One region of the Bradyrhizobium sp. A11 genome, then DNA from elsewhere that is predicted to be linked to it. Evidence: predicted binding sites of a transcription regulator. Region 1 holds the regulator's gene; the other holds the start of a gene.
The links. The regulator PhoB, encoded in region 1, activates phosphate uptake and scavenging genes when phosphate is short. The targets are predictions, from matches to a motif close to TGTCATNNANCTGTCAT.

Region 1 (7,075 bases):
ACCGCGTCGAAGCACCAGGCCAAGATGCCCTTCTGCGCGTGCAGGCGGTTTTCGGCCTCGTCGAACACGACCGATTGCGGGCCGTCGATCACTTCATCAGTGACCTCCTCGCCGCGGTGGGCGGGCAGGCAATGCATGAACAGGGCATCGGGCTTGGCGAGCGACATCAGCTTGCCGTTGACCTGGTAGGGCTTGAGCACGTTGTGGCGATGCTCGCCTTCCTTGTCGCCCATCGACACCCAGGTGTCGGTGACGACGCAATCGGCGCCGCGCACCGCGGCTTCCGGATCGGTGCCGAGCACGATCGGCGCGCCGGTCGCCTTGATCCAGTCGCGCATCGCCTTTTTCGGCGCGAGCTCCGGAGGGGTGGCGACGTTGAGCTGGAATTTGAAGCGCTCGGCGGCGTGGGCCCAGGACGCCAGCACGTTGTTGTCGTCACCGGTCCAGGCCACTATCTTGCCCTCGATCGGGCCGCGATGCTCCTCGTAGGTCATGAGGTCGGCCATCACCTGGCAGGGATGCGAGCGCCGCGTCAGGCCGTTGATGACGGGCACGGTGGCGTTGGCCGCAAGCTCGAGCAGCGCATCGTGATTGAGGATGCGGATCATGATGGCGTCGACATAGCGCGACAGCACGCGGGCGGTGTCGGCGATGGTCTCGCCGCGGCCGAGCTGCATCTCGGCGCCGGTGAGCATGATCGCCTCGCCGCCGAGCTGGCGCATGCCGACGTCGAACGACACCCGGGTCCGCGTCGAGGGACGCTCGAAGATCATCGCCAGCGTCTTGCCTTCGAGCGGCCGCACCGGCTGATGCGCCTTCTGCTTCGCCTTCATCGCGCTCGACGCGGCGAGCATGCGCTTGAGCTCCGACAAGGGCAGCTCGTTGATGTCGAGGAAGTGCTTCGGCGTCTTGGTCGGGGACTTGCTCATCAGCTTGCCGCCCGCTTGCTCTGGCCGGCCGACAATGCGGTGCAGGCCCGCTCCAGCCGCCCGACGCTGTCCTCGATCTCGGCTTCGGTGACGATCAAGGGCGGCAGGAAGCGCACGACATTGTCGCCGGCCCCGACGGTCAGGAGCTTTTCGTCGCGCAAGGCGGCGACCAGGTCGCCCGAGGGCACGACGGCCTTGATGCCGATCAGGAGGCCCTCGCCGCGCACCTCGCTGACGATGTCGGGGTGACGGTCGATCACCGAGGCGAGCTTCTGCTTGAGCAGCAGCGACATCTTCTGCACGTGGTCGAAGAAGCCGGGCTTAAGCATGACGTCGAGCACGGCGTTGGCCGCCGAGATCGCCAGCGGATTGCCGCCGAAGGTCGAGCCGTGCGAGCCGGGCCCCATGCCGGCCGCCGCGTCCGCGGTCGCCAGCACGGCGCCGATCGGGAAGCCGCCGCCGAGCGCCTTCGCCAGCGACATCACGTCAGGCGTGACGCCGGTGCGCCGATACGCGAACAGATCGCCGGCACGGCCCATGCCGGTCTGCACCTCGTCGAAGGCGAGCAGCAGGCCCTTCTCGTCGCAAAGCTGGCGGAGCGCCTTGAGGAACGCCGGCGGTGCCGAACGCACGCCGCCCTCGCCCTGGATCGGCTCGATCAGGATACCGGCGGTGTCGGGCCCGATCGCCTTCTTGACGGCTTCGAGGTCGCCATGCGGCACCTGGTCGAAGCCGTCCATCGGCGGACCGAACCCTTCGAGATATTTTGCCGATCCGGTCGCAGCGAGCGTCGCCAGCGTGCGGCCGTGGAAGGCGCCCTCGAAGGTGATGATGCGGTAACGCTCCGGATGCCCCTTGGAGAAGTGATGATGGCGCACCAGCTTGATCACGCCCTCCAGCGCCTCGGCGCCGGAATTGCAGAAGAACACCAGGTCGGCAAAACTCTCGTGGCACAGGCGCGCGGCGAGCTTCTCGCCGTCCGGGCTCTGGAACAGGTTCGACATGTGCCACAGCTTCGTCGCCTGCTCCTGCAACGCCTTGATCAGATGCGGGTGGCAATGGCCGAGCGCATTGACGGCGACGCCCGAGGTGAAATCGAGATAGCGATCGCCATTGGTTGCGATCAGCCAGCAGCCTTCGCCGCGTTCAAAACCGAGGTTGGCCCTGGCGAAAACGGGGAGCAAATGCGGGGCTGCGCTGTTAGTCATGACGGCCACTTGATGTTGCGGACGGTGTGAGGCGTGCATTGCGCAACGCACCATCCACCGGCCCGGAAAACGAAACGTGCCGCCTTTTAAGGGCGGCACGCACGACTATCTTAGGCCTGGTGAAACGGGTGTCAATGCCGCCCGAAAGCCCCAGAAAACGGTGGTGAAACGGTGATTCCGTAGTCTTGCGGTCGCGATTTTGCGGGTTTTTCACCACGGAACATGTGGAAGCGAGTCGGCGGACTCTTGCGCGTGAGTCACGCCATATTGTAGCGTTTGGATTGTCAGATACGACATCTCGTGCGGCAGTTCTGATCCCAAGAGTCCTCATGTACCGGCGTAAACGTTCGGGCGTCAGTTGCGCGCCCGGCGAGCCCTAAGGGATTCGAGCGGCACGGGTTTTTCGAGGCTTAGGCATTCGCCGCACGGACCGCCAGGATGGCAGCCGCGCGGCGAGGGAAAGGGTGCAATGACGGTTTTGACCTGGTCCGACGATCGCGTCGAGCAGCTGAAAAAGCTCTGGGAGGCCGGATTGTCGGCCAGCCAGATCGCAGCAGAGCTCGGCAATGTGACCCGCAATGCCGTGATCGGCAAAGTGCACAGGCTCGGCCTGTCCGGCCGCGCCAAGAGCCCTTCGTCGGCCGCGCCCCGGCCGCGCAAGGCGCGTCCCGCCCAGCACATGATGCGGGTGACGCGCCCCATCGCGCGCGGCAACACCGCGCTGGCGCAGGCCTTCGAGGTCGAGGTCGAGGCCGAACCCGTCACCTACGACAACGTGGTGCCGATGAGCCAGCGGCTGTCGCTGCTCGAATTGAACGAGGCGACCTGCCACTGGCCGGTGGGCGATCCCTCGAGCCCGGATTTCTTCTTCTGCGGCGGCAAGGCCCTGTCCGGCCTGCCCTATTGCGCCCAGCACTCGCGCGTGGCGTATCAGCCGGCGGCGGATCGGCGCCGCGCGGCACCGAAGCCCACGCGCTGAGCGAGATTTAGCTGATCGCAAACGCGGCAGTCGTCACACGACGGCGCCTCAAGACATCCGATGTCGTCCCGGACAAGCGCGCCACAAGCGCGCGCAGATCCGGGACCCATAGCCACCGCAGGATGTGGTTAGGGGGACTCGGAGTTACCTATTTCGTGTAACAATCACTTGCTGTGGTTATGGATCCCGGATCTGCGCTGACGCTTGTCCGGGACGACACCGATACTGTGGCGGCAACTCGCTAGACCACCTCACCCGCCCTTACGTCTGCTCCGCCTTCGCGAAGCGATCGTCCAGTGCGTAGCCGGCGCCGCGGACGGTGCGGATCGGGTCCTGCTCGCGGCCGAGATTGAGCAGCTTGCGCAGGCGGCCGATATGGACGTCAACGGTGCGCTCGTCGATGTAGATGTCGCGGCCCCAGACGCTGTCGAGCAGCTGCTCGCGCGAGAACACGCGGCCGGGATGCTCCAGGAAGAACTCCAGCAGGCGATATTCGGTCGGGCCGAGATCGATCGGGCGGCCGGAGCGCGCGACGCGGCGCTTGTCGCGATCGAGCTCGATGTCGCCATAGGCCAGCACGGTCGCGAGCCGCTCGGGGCTGGCGCGCCTGAGCAGGCCCTTCACGCGCGCCAGCAGCTCCGGCACCGAGAACGGCTTGACGATGTAGTCGTCGGCGCCGGTCGCAAGGCCGCGCACCCGCTCGCTCTCCTCGCCGCGCGCGGTGAGCATGATGATCGGCAGCTGCTTGGTCTCGGGCCGGGTGCGCAGGCGCCGGCACAGCTCGATGCCGGAGAGGCCCGGCAGCATCCAGTCGAGCACGATCAGATCGGGAATGTGTTCCTTGAGGCGGGTGTCGGCGTCGTCGCCGCGCATCACCGTCTCGACGTCATAGCCGTCGCCTTCGAGGTTGTAACGCAGAAGCTCGGTGAGAGCTTCCTCGTCCTCAACCACCATAATGCGTGCGCCCATGTTGTCGTCGCTCCTTGAGGTCTTCAGGTATTCGGGATCGTCGTGGCGAACGTGGTCATGTCGCCCTTCGGCCGCTTGTCGGTGATCGCCTGGCCCTCGATCATGTAGAACACGGTCTCGGCGATGTTGGTGGCGTGGTCGCCGATGCGCTCGATGTTCTTGGCGCAGAACATCAGATGGATGCAGAACGAGATGTTGCGCGGATCCTCCATCATGTAGGTGAGGAGCTCGCGGAACAGCGAGGTGCAGATCGCGTCGACCTCCTCGTCGCCCTTCCACACCGCCATCGCCGCCGGCAGATCGTGCGCGGCATAGGCGTCGAGCACGCTCTTGACCTGCTGCTGCACCAGGTCGGTCATGTGCTCCAGGCCGCGGAACAGCTTGAGCGGATGGAAGTCGGTCTCCAGCGCGGCGACGCGCTTGCCCATGTTCTTGGCGAGGTCGCCGATGCGCTCGAGGTCGGTCGCAACGCGCATGGCGCCGACGATCTCGCGCAGGTCCACCGCCATCGGCTGGCGGCGGGCGATGGTGAGCACGGCGCGCTCCTCGATGCGCTTCTGCAGCGCGTCGAGATCGGCGTCGATGGCGACGACGCGCTGGCCGAGCGCGACGTCGCGGCGGATCAGCGCATCGACGGAATCGACGATCATGCGCTCGGCGATGCCGCCCATCTCGGCGACCAGGCGCGTGAGCTCCTGGAGGTCGGTGTCGAAGGCCTTTGCGGTATGTTCGGTACCCATGTTGCGTCTCCTCAGCCGAACCGGCCGGTGATGTAGTCCTGCGTCCGCCGGTCGGTCGGCGACGTGAAGATCTTGCTGGTGTCGTCGAACTCGATCAGCTCGCCGAGATACATGAAGGCGGTCTTGTCGGAGACGCGCGCCGCCTGCTGCATGTTGTGGGTGACGATCGCGATCGTGTAGTTCTCGGACAATTCCTGGATCAGCTCCTCGACCTTGGCGGTCGAGATCGGGTCGAGCGCCGAGCAGGGCTCGTCGAACAGGATCACCTCGGGCCGCACCGCGACGGTGCGGGCGATGCAGAGGCGCTGCTGCTGGCCGCCGGAGAGCGACAGACCGGAGGCGTTGAGCTTGTCCTTGACCTCGTTCCACAGCGCGCCGCCGCGCAGCGCCTTCTCGACGCGGTCGTCCATCTCGGACTTGGAGATCTTCTCGTAGAGGCGGATGCCGAAGGCGATGTTCTCGTAGATCGTCATCGGGAACGGGGTCGGCTTCTGGAACACCATGCCGACCCGGGCGCGCATCAGGTTGAGGTCGAGCTTGGGGTCGAGGATGTTGGTGTGGTCAAGCAGCAGCTGGCCGGTGGCGCGCTGGCCCGGATAGAGGTCGTACATCCGGTTGAAGATGCGCAGCAGGGTCGACTTGCCGCAGCCGGACGGGCCGATGAAGGCGGTGACGCGGTTGGTGCCGAGCGCCAGGTTGATGTTCTTCAGCGCATGGTGCTCACCGTAGTAGAAGTTGAGGTTGCGCGCGGTGACCTTGGCCGGCGCCTCGGGCAGCGGCTGCGAGCCGGGGTGAACGGTCGGCGCGCTGACGGAAACAGACATTTCACTCATTTTGCAGTCCTCTCGGCACCAAGGATGCGGGCGCCAATGTTCAGGGCAAGCACGGTCAGGGTGATCAGCAGCGCGCCGCTCCAGGCGAGCTGCTTCCAATAGGCGTAGGGGCTCTGCACGAAGTTGTTGATGGTAACCGGCAGGTTCGCCATCGTCTTGTCCAGGCCGAGGCTGAAGAACTGGTTGGACAGCGCGGTGAACAGCAGCGGCGCGGTCTCGCCGGCGACGCGCGCCGTGGCGAGCAGCACGCCGGTGATGAGGCCGGAGCGCGCGGCGCGGTAAGCGATGCGCTTGATCACCAGCGAGCGCGGCAGGCCCAGCGCGCTGGCGGCTTCGCGCAGCGGGTTCGGCACCAGCAGCAGCATGTCCTCCGTGGTGCGCACCACGACCGGGATCACGATCACGGCGAGCGCCAGCGCGCCGGCGATCGCCGAGAAGCCCCGCATCGGCACCACCACCGCGCCGTAGATGAACAGGCCGATGATGATCGAGGGCGCCGAGAGCAGGATGTCGTTGATGAAGCGGATCACCGAGGTCAGCCTGTCGTTGCGGCCGTACTCGGCGAGATAGGTGCCGGCGAACAGGCCGAGCGGGGCGCCGATGCCGACGCCGATCACGGTCATGATGATCGAGCCGACGATGGCGTTGCGCAGGCCACCATCGGTCGAGCCCGGAGGCGGCGTGTCCGCGGTGAAGATCTGCACGTTGAGGCCGCTGACGCCGTTGTAGAGCAGCGTGACCAGGATGAGCGCGAGCCAGGTGACGCCGAACGCTGCGGCGGCGATGCAGAGGCCGCGGATGACGACGTCCCAGCGGCGGCGGCGTGCATAGATCGGGTTCATGGCTTCACTTTCCGGCCTTGGTTTCCAGCCGCATCAGCATCAGCCGCGCGGCCGCGAGCACGAAGAACGTCAGCACGAACAGCAGCAGGCCGAGCAGGATCAGGCCGGACTGGTGCAGGCCGTCGCTCTCGGCGAACTCGGATGCGATCGCCGCCGAGATCGTCGTGCCCGGGGCGAAGATCGAGGAGGAGATGCGGAACGAATTGCCGATGATGAAGGTCACCGCCATGGTCTCGCCGAGCGCGCGGCCCAGCGCCAGCATGACGCCGCCGATGATGCCGACGCGGGTGTAGGGGATCACCACGCTGCGGACGACCTCCCAGGTGGTGCAGCCGACGCCGTAGGCGGCTTCCTTCAGCACCGGCGGCACCGTCTTGAACACGTCGACCGAGATCGAGGTGATGAAGGGCAGCACCATGATGGCGAGGATCAGGGCGGCGTTGAACAGGCTGAGATAGGACGGGGGACCTGCGAAGATCGCGCCCAGCACCGGGACGCCGTCGAACACCCTGATCATGAACGGCTGGAAGGTGTTGGCCAGGAACGGGCCCAGCACGAAGAAGCCCCACATGCCG
Region 2 (7,075 bases), 2.7 Mb from region 1:
GTGATCGCCTGCGACAACACGCTGCTGGGCCCGGTGTTTCAGCGCCCGATCGAGCACGGCGCGGACCTGTCGCTGTATTCGCTGACCAAATATGTCGGCGGTCACTCCGACCTGATCGCGGGCGCCGCGCTCGGATCGAAGGCGATCATGAAGGGCATCAAGGCGCTGCGCGGCGCCATCGGCACCCAGCTCGATCCGCATTCCTGCTGGATGATCAACCGCTCGCTGGAGACGCTGAGCCTGCGCATGGAGAAGGCCAACAGCAACGCGCGCCTCGTGGCGGATTATCTGCGCGATCATCCCAAGGTGGCCAAGGTCCACTATCTCGGTCATCACGAGGAGGCTTCGCCGGCGGGCCGCGTGTTCGCGCGACAGTGCCTCGGGGCGGGATCGACCTTCTCGTTCGACATCGTCGGCGGCAAGGATGCGGCGGTCAAATTCCTCAACGCGCTGCAGATCCTCAAGCTGGCGGTGAGCCTCGGCGGCACCGAATCGCTTGCGAGCCTGCCCGCGACCATGACCCATTCCGGCGTTCCCGCCGACATCCGCCACAAGATCGGCGTGCTGGATTCCACCATCCGGCTGTCGATCGGCATCGAGAACCCGTCCGACCTGATCGCCGACCTCGCGCAGGCGCTGAACGCGGCTTGAGCGCGCTCGAATCGAAAAGGCCGGACGCTCCCTCCCTGCGCCCGGCCTTCGCGCCGAAGCAGCGTTGCAGCCTACTTCGTCACCTGACCGCGGATCTCGCCGCCCGGATTGGCCGCGGTGTGGATATTGATGTAATACTTGCCGCCGAGCAGATCGGCGGCCTGCGCGTCCGTCAGCGTCGCTTCGCCCTTGACCGGACTTGTGGCGGCGTTCGGGATCGCGACCGCGACGCCGGCATTCTTGCCGGCTTCGGCGGGCCCGTGGAAATGCGCGGCGGTGGCGGGACCGGAGAGTCCGGAATAAGTGACGGTCCAGGACAGCTTCTTGCTGGCGGCATCATAGTTCAGTTCGGCGGTTCCGGTGCCGCTGCCGGCGGTTGGCGGCACCTCGGACTTGCCGTCGAGGGTTGCCTTGAGCTTTTCGGCGCTGGCCGGGCCTGCGAAGGTCACGGCACCGAGCGCCAGGGCGGCAATGACGGTCTTGTTCATGACATTCTCCCTGCTGAACCCGTTCGGGCTGGCAAACTTCCAACAGCCGGCATTTCAGTTTATTCCCGTGTCCGGCCGAGGCGGGCTAAATTCTTCGTGGCTGGAGCCGCGACGACATCGGTCATAAGTTCGCCGCGACGATTGAATGGATCTGCATGTTGCAACGAACAATTCTCATCGGGCTGCTCGCGGCGCTCGTTGCCGCAGGCACCTATTGGTGGCTCAGCGCGCCGAAGGGTGCGGCCGCGGGCAACGCGCCGGCCCATGTGGCCAACCTTGCCAATGGCGAGGTGATGTTCAACGCCGGGGGCTGCGCGTCCTGCCATGCCACGCCCGACCAGCCCGATCGTGGCAGGCTCGGTGGCGGCGTCGCGATCAAGTCGCCGTTCGGAACGTTCTATGCGCCGAACATCTCTCCGGATCCGAACGATGGCATCGGCAGATGGACGGACACCGACTTCGTCAATGCGGTGATGCACGGCGTCTCGCCGGGCGGGCAGCATTATTTTCCCGCTTTCCCCTACACGTCCTATCAGCACGCCAGGCGTGAGGACGTGCTCGATCTCTTCGCTTACATGAAGACGCTGCCGCCCGTGACCGGCAAGGTGCGCGACCACGACATGCAGTTTCCCTTCGACGTCCGGCGCAATGTCGGCATCTGGAAGTTGCTGTTTCTGGACGACAAGCCGCTCGCCGCCGACAGCAGCAAGTCACCGCAATTCAATCGCGGCGCCTATCTCGTCAACAGCTTTGGCCATTGCGCCGAATGCCACAGCCCGCGCAACGCGCTGGGCGGCATCATCTCGAGCCAGCGCTTCGCCGGCGGGCCCAATCCCGAAGGCGAGGGCTGGGTGCCCAACATCACCCAGAAGCGGCTCGGCGAGTGGAGCGTGAAGGATATCGCCTATTTCCTCAAGAACGGCGAATTGCCCGACGGCGACAGCGTCGGCGGCGCGATGACGCGCGTGATCAAGAACACCTCGCAGCTGCCCGACGAGGATATTGCGGCGATGGCGGAGTATCTCAAATCGCTGCCGCCGGTGGACGGTCCGCCGCGACCGAAGCGCAAGGAAGCCGGGGGCTAGCTCGTACCAAACGCCTTGAACGTGATGATGGTGAGGGTGTCCTGGATGCCCGGCAGCACCTGCACCTTCTCGTTGACGAAATGGCCGATGTCGGTGTCCTTGTCGACGTAGAACTTCACGAGCAGGTCGTATTGGCCGGCCGTGGAGTAGATCTCGGAGGCGATCTCGGCTTCGGCAAGCGCATTGGCCACCGTGTAGGACTGGCCGAGCTTGCATTTGATCTGGACGAAAAAAGGAACCATCGCGGGCACTCCGAAAGCGTATTCTTCCGGCTAATAGGCCAAACCCGGCACGATTTAGCAAGCGGGCCTGCCGGCTGCCGGCGGCCGGCCCGAGGCCTTGCCGCTATTCTGCGGTCGCGCTAGGACAGGCCATGGCGGTGTCCGTATCCAGCAAAGGTGCCCGGCGATGACGACCCCGGTCGCACTCACCATCGCCGGCTCCGATTCGAGCGGCGGCGCCGGCATCCAGGCCGACCTGAAGACGTTTGCGGCGCTCGGCGTCTACGGGGCGTCCGTCATCACGGCCTTGACCGCGCAGAACACCCGCGGCGTCACCGGCATCCACGCCGTGCCGGCGGCGTTCGTCACCGAGCAGATCGATGCGGTGTTCTCCGATCTCGACGTCGGCGCGGTGAAGATCGGCATGGTGGCCCAGGTCACCAGCATCGAGGTGATCGCGGCCGCACTGTTGCGCTGGTCGCCGGGGCACGTCGTGCTCGATCCCGTGATGGTGGCGACGTCGGGGGATCGCCTGCTCGCCGCGGAGGCCGTCAATGCGCTGCGCACAAAACTGGTACCGCTGGCGTCGGTGATCACGCCCAATCTGCCGGAGGCCGCGGCGCTGCTCGACGAGCCGGTCGCGGCAAGCGAAGCGGGGATCGAAAGCCAGGGGCGGCGCCTGCTGGCGCTCGGCTGCCGTGCGGTTCTGATCAAGGGCGGGCACGGCGAGGGCGCCGAGAGCATCGACTATCTCGTCAGTGGCGAGGGAACGCTCGCGCTGGCCGCGCCGCGCGTGGCGACCCGCAACACCCATGGCACCGGCTGCTCGCTGTCCTCGGCGGTCGCCGCAGGGCTCGCCAGGGGCGAGGATCTGGCAAGCGCCGTGCGCAACGCCAAGACCTGGATCAGCGCGGCGATCGCCGCCGCCGACCGCTTCAGCGTCGGACACGGCCACGGCCCGATCCATCATTTTCACAAGTTCTACTGACGCGGGCGCGCGCGGGAGCGCCGCCGCGTGCACTTTGGGGGCACCGCTAGCCCCCACATCGTCATGGCCGGGCCTGTCCCGGCCATCCACGCCTTGCCACGCAGCACGAAGAACGTGGATGCCCGGTGCCTTCGCCGCGCCGAAGCGGCCCGGGCATGACGATCACCTTCTGCGGCGCCGTCGCCTGATTGTCGCATGCGACTGATATTCGCAGGGAGGGCGAGGCTAGGCGTGATTCGTATCTAGAGGTGCCTCAAGGGTTCAACCGGTCATCCCCCTGTCACGGGACATTGTTACAGGCTGGCGCATGGGAAGTTACGATGTGAGTGACGAGGGCCCCGAGCGGCGCTTTCGCACGTTGTTCATCTCCGACGTTCATCTCGGAGCCCGCGGTTCTCAAGCCGATCTTCTGCTCGACTTCCTGCGCTACCACGATGCCGACACGATCTATCTGGTCGGCGACATCGTCGACGGCTGGGCGCTGAAATCGAGCTGGCACTGGCCGCAATCGCACAATGATCTGGTCCAGAAGCTTTTGCGCAAGGCGCGCAAGGGTGCCAAGGTCATCTACATCCCCGGCAATCACGACGAGTTCCTGCGCAACTATTACGGCACGCATTTCGGCGGCATCGACGTGGTCGAGAGCACCGTCCACACCGGCGCCGACGGCAAGCGCTATCTCGTCATCCACGGCGACATCTTCGATCTCGTGGTGCAGAACGCGCGCTGGCTCGCTCATCTCGGCGACAAGGCCTACGACTTCGCGATCCAGATGAATCGCTTCGTCAACTTCTTCCGCCGCTTGTTCAAGGTGCCCTATTGGTCGCTGTCGCAATGGGCCAAGCAGAAGGTCAAGAACGCGGTCAATTATATCGGCGCGTTCGAGCAGGCCCTCGCCGCCGAGGCGCGGCGCTACGACGCCGACGGCGTGATCTGCGGCCACATCCATTATGCCGTGATCCGCGACGAGGGCGACATTCGCTACATGAATTGCGGCGACTGGGTCGAGAGCTGCACCGCGCTCGTCGAGCACGACGATGGTCGTTTCGAGATCATCACCTGGGCGGATCACCTGCAGAAGCCGGCGGCCGTCCCGCAGGTTGCAGCCAGAGCCGCATAACAGAGGCCGCCCGATGCGCATCCTGGTCGCGACCGACGCCTGGCACCCGCAAGTCAACGGTGTGGTTCGGACGCTGACCAAGCTCGCTGACGCGGCTGAGGGGCTTGACGTCGAGGGTTCCGGCGTTGCGTTCACGTTCCTGACGCCGCAATCGTTCCGCACCTTTGCGATGCCGAGCTATCGCGACGTGCGGCTGGCGATGCCGCGCCCGGCGCGCATTGCCAGGCTGATCGAGGAGGCGCGCCCGGACAGCATCCACATCGCGACCGAAGGGCCGATCGGCCTGATGGTCCGCCGCTATTGCCGCCAGCGCCGGCTGCCGTTCACGACCAGCTTCCACACCCGCTTTCCCGAATATGTCCGCGCCCGCGTGCCGGTTCCGGGCTCGCTGATCTGGCGGGCGCTGCGCCGCTTCCATGCTCCCAGCCGTGCCGTGATGGCGGCAACGCCTGCGCTCGCCTGCGAGCTGGCCGAGCGCGGTTTCGACAATGTCGTGTTGTGGCCCCGCGGCGTCGACACAAAGGTGTTCCATCCGCGCGCCATCGACCTCTGCCTGCCGGCACCGGTGTTCCTGTCGGTCGGCCGCGTCGCGGTGGAGAAGAATCTCGAAGCGTTCCTCGATCTCGATCTGCCCGGCACAAAGGTGATCGTGGGCGACGGCCCGGCGCGCGCCGCGCTGGAAGAGGCCTATCCCGATGCGATCTTCCTCGGCGAGAAGCACGGAGAGGCCCTGGCGGACATCTATGCGGCGGCCGACGTGTTCGTGTTCCCGAGCAAGACCGACACGTTCGGCCTGGTGCTATTGGAGGCGCTGGCGAGCGGCCTGCCGGTCGCGGCCTTTCCGGTGAAGGGGCCCCGCGACGTGATCGGCGATGCCCCGGTCGGCGCCCTCGATCACGACCTACGCAACGCCTGCTTCGCGGCGCTCGATATCTCCCGGCAGGACTGTGTCGAATTCGCCGCCAATTACACCTGGGAAGCCTCGGCGAGGGCTTTTGTTGATAACATCCAGGCGGTGGGGGCCTTGCTGCCGGGCCGGGACGGCACGGAACAGCCGCGCTTCGTCGCCTGAAGGGAAGATTCCTCGCGCGGAGGTGTCTTGCCCGCGGCTCGATGGCCGCGATAAGGTCTGATATGACCGAACAGCTTCTCCCGATCGGCCCCGCCGACATCGACGCCGCAGCGCGCGTGATCGCGCCCTACGCCATCCGCACCCCGCTGTTGTCCTTTCCGGTGCTCAACGAGCGGGTTGGCGCCAAAGTCTTCCTGAAGCCGGAGATGCTGCAACGTACCGGCTCGTTCAAGTTCCGCGGCGCGTTCAACAAGGTGTTCTCGATCCCGCAGGACAAGCGCGCCGGCGGCGTCGTCGCGTTCTCCTCCGGCAACCATGCTCAGGGCGTGGCGGCGGCGGCAAAAATCCTCGACATGCAGGCGACCATCGTGATGCCTGCGGATGCGCCGCTGTCCAAGCGCGAGCGCACCAAATCCTACGGCGCCGAGGTCGTGCTCTATGATCGCGACAAGGACGACCGCGAGGCGATCTCGCGCGGCATCGCCGAGAAGCGCGGCGCGACGCTGGTGAGGCCCTACGACGATCCGTTCGTGATCGCAGGGCAGGGCACCGCCGGCCGCGAGATCGCGGAGGACATGGCAACGCTTGGCCTTTCCCCCGACATCGTGGTGGCACCGGCATCCGGCGGCGGCCTGATCGCGGGCGTCGCGACCGCGGTGAAGGCACGCTATCCGCTGGCCGAGATCGTGGTGGCCGAGCCCGAGGCGTTCGACGATCACGGCATTTCGCTGAGCGCGGGTCATCGCGAGCCGCACGGGCCCGCGGGCCGCACCATCTGCGATGCGCTGATGGCCCTGATCCCCGGCGAGATGACCTTTGCGATCAACAGCAAGCTGCTGGCGCGCGGCGTCACCGCATCGGACAAGGAAGTCGGCGCCGCCGTCGCGTTCGCTTATCGCGAGCTCAAGCTGGTGGTGGAGCCGGGCGGCGCGGTGGGTCTTGCCGCCCTGCTGGCGGGACGTCTCGACGTCGCCGGCAAGAACGTCGTCATCGTGCTCTCCGGCGGCAATGTCGATGCGGATCTGTTCGCGGAGCTGGTGGCCTGATTTCTAAAGCGGTCCGCTCGCTTTTGCCTGCCGGACGCAATCGCACGTCCGATGCGTGTTGGAGCGCGTGGTCGCCTCCACGGCGTCATGGCCGGGCTTGTCCCGGCGATCCACGTCTTTGCCGGCAGCACCAAGAACGTGGATGGCCGGGACAAGCCCGGGCATGACGGCTCCTCTGAATTGCCCGCTACCCTGACATGAAAAGGGGGGGAGCATCGCGGCCCCACCCCTCGTCGTTGTGTGGCTCGCGCGATCAGCGCATGAAGCCGCCGCGGCGATTGCCGCCATTGCTCATGCTCGGCGCCTGGTTCATCGACTGCCGGAAGTTGTTGTTGCTGTTGCTGTTGACCATGCGGCTCGGCATCGTGTTCAGCTGCGGACGGTTGGTCTGGACGCTGTTCTGC

Region 2: a site for PhoB is predicted at 3,701-3,717, ahead of WI560_RS22050 (UDP-2,3-diacylglucosamine diphosphatase). Genes of this name have one in related genera too.

Annotation. Positions count from the first base shown of each region.
Region 1 is NZ_CP149509.1:464,810-471,884, reverse strand. Features, by position in the region: gene argF (ornithine carbamoyltransferase) at 1-929, opposite strand, end outside; gene WI560_RS02085 (aspartate aminotransferase family protein) at 929-2,137, opposite strand; gene WI560_RS02080 (GcrA family cell cycle regulator) at 2,607-3,116, shown strand; gene phoB (phosphate regulon transcriptional regulator PhoB) at 3,378-4,085, opposite strand; gene phoU (phosphate signaling complex protein PhoU) at 4,109-4,825, opposite strand; gene pstB (phosphate ABC transporter ATP-binding protein PstB) at 4,837-5,658, opposite strand; gene pstA (phosphate ABC transporter permease PstA) at 5,655-6,500, opposite strand; gene pstC (phosphate ABC transporter permease subunit PstC) at 6,505-7,075, opposite strand, start outside.
Region 2 is NZ_CP149509.1:4,678,363-4,685,437, reverse strand. Features, by position in the region: gene WI560_RS22075 (cystathionine gamma-synthase family protein) at 1-651, shown strand, start outside; gene WI560_RS22070 (CHRD domain-containing protein) at 723-1,139, opposite strand; gene WI560_RS22065 (c-type cytochrome) at 1,295-2,224, shown strand; gene WI560_RS22060 (Lrp/AsnC family transcriptional regulator) at 2,221-2,466, opposite strand; gene thiD (bifunctional hydroxymethylpyrimidine kinase/phosphomethylpyrimidine kinase) at 2,633-3,433, shown strand; gene WI560_RS22050 (UDP-2,3-diacylglucosamine diphosphatase) at 3,741-4,553, shown strand; gene WI560_RS22045 (glycosyltransferase family 4 protein) at 4,567-5,625, shown strand; gene WI560_RS22040 (threonine/serine dehydratase) at 5,688-6,671, shown strand; gene WI560_RS22035 (caspase domain-containing protein) at 6,925-7,075, opposite strand, start outside.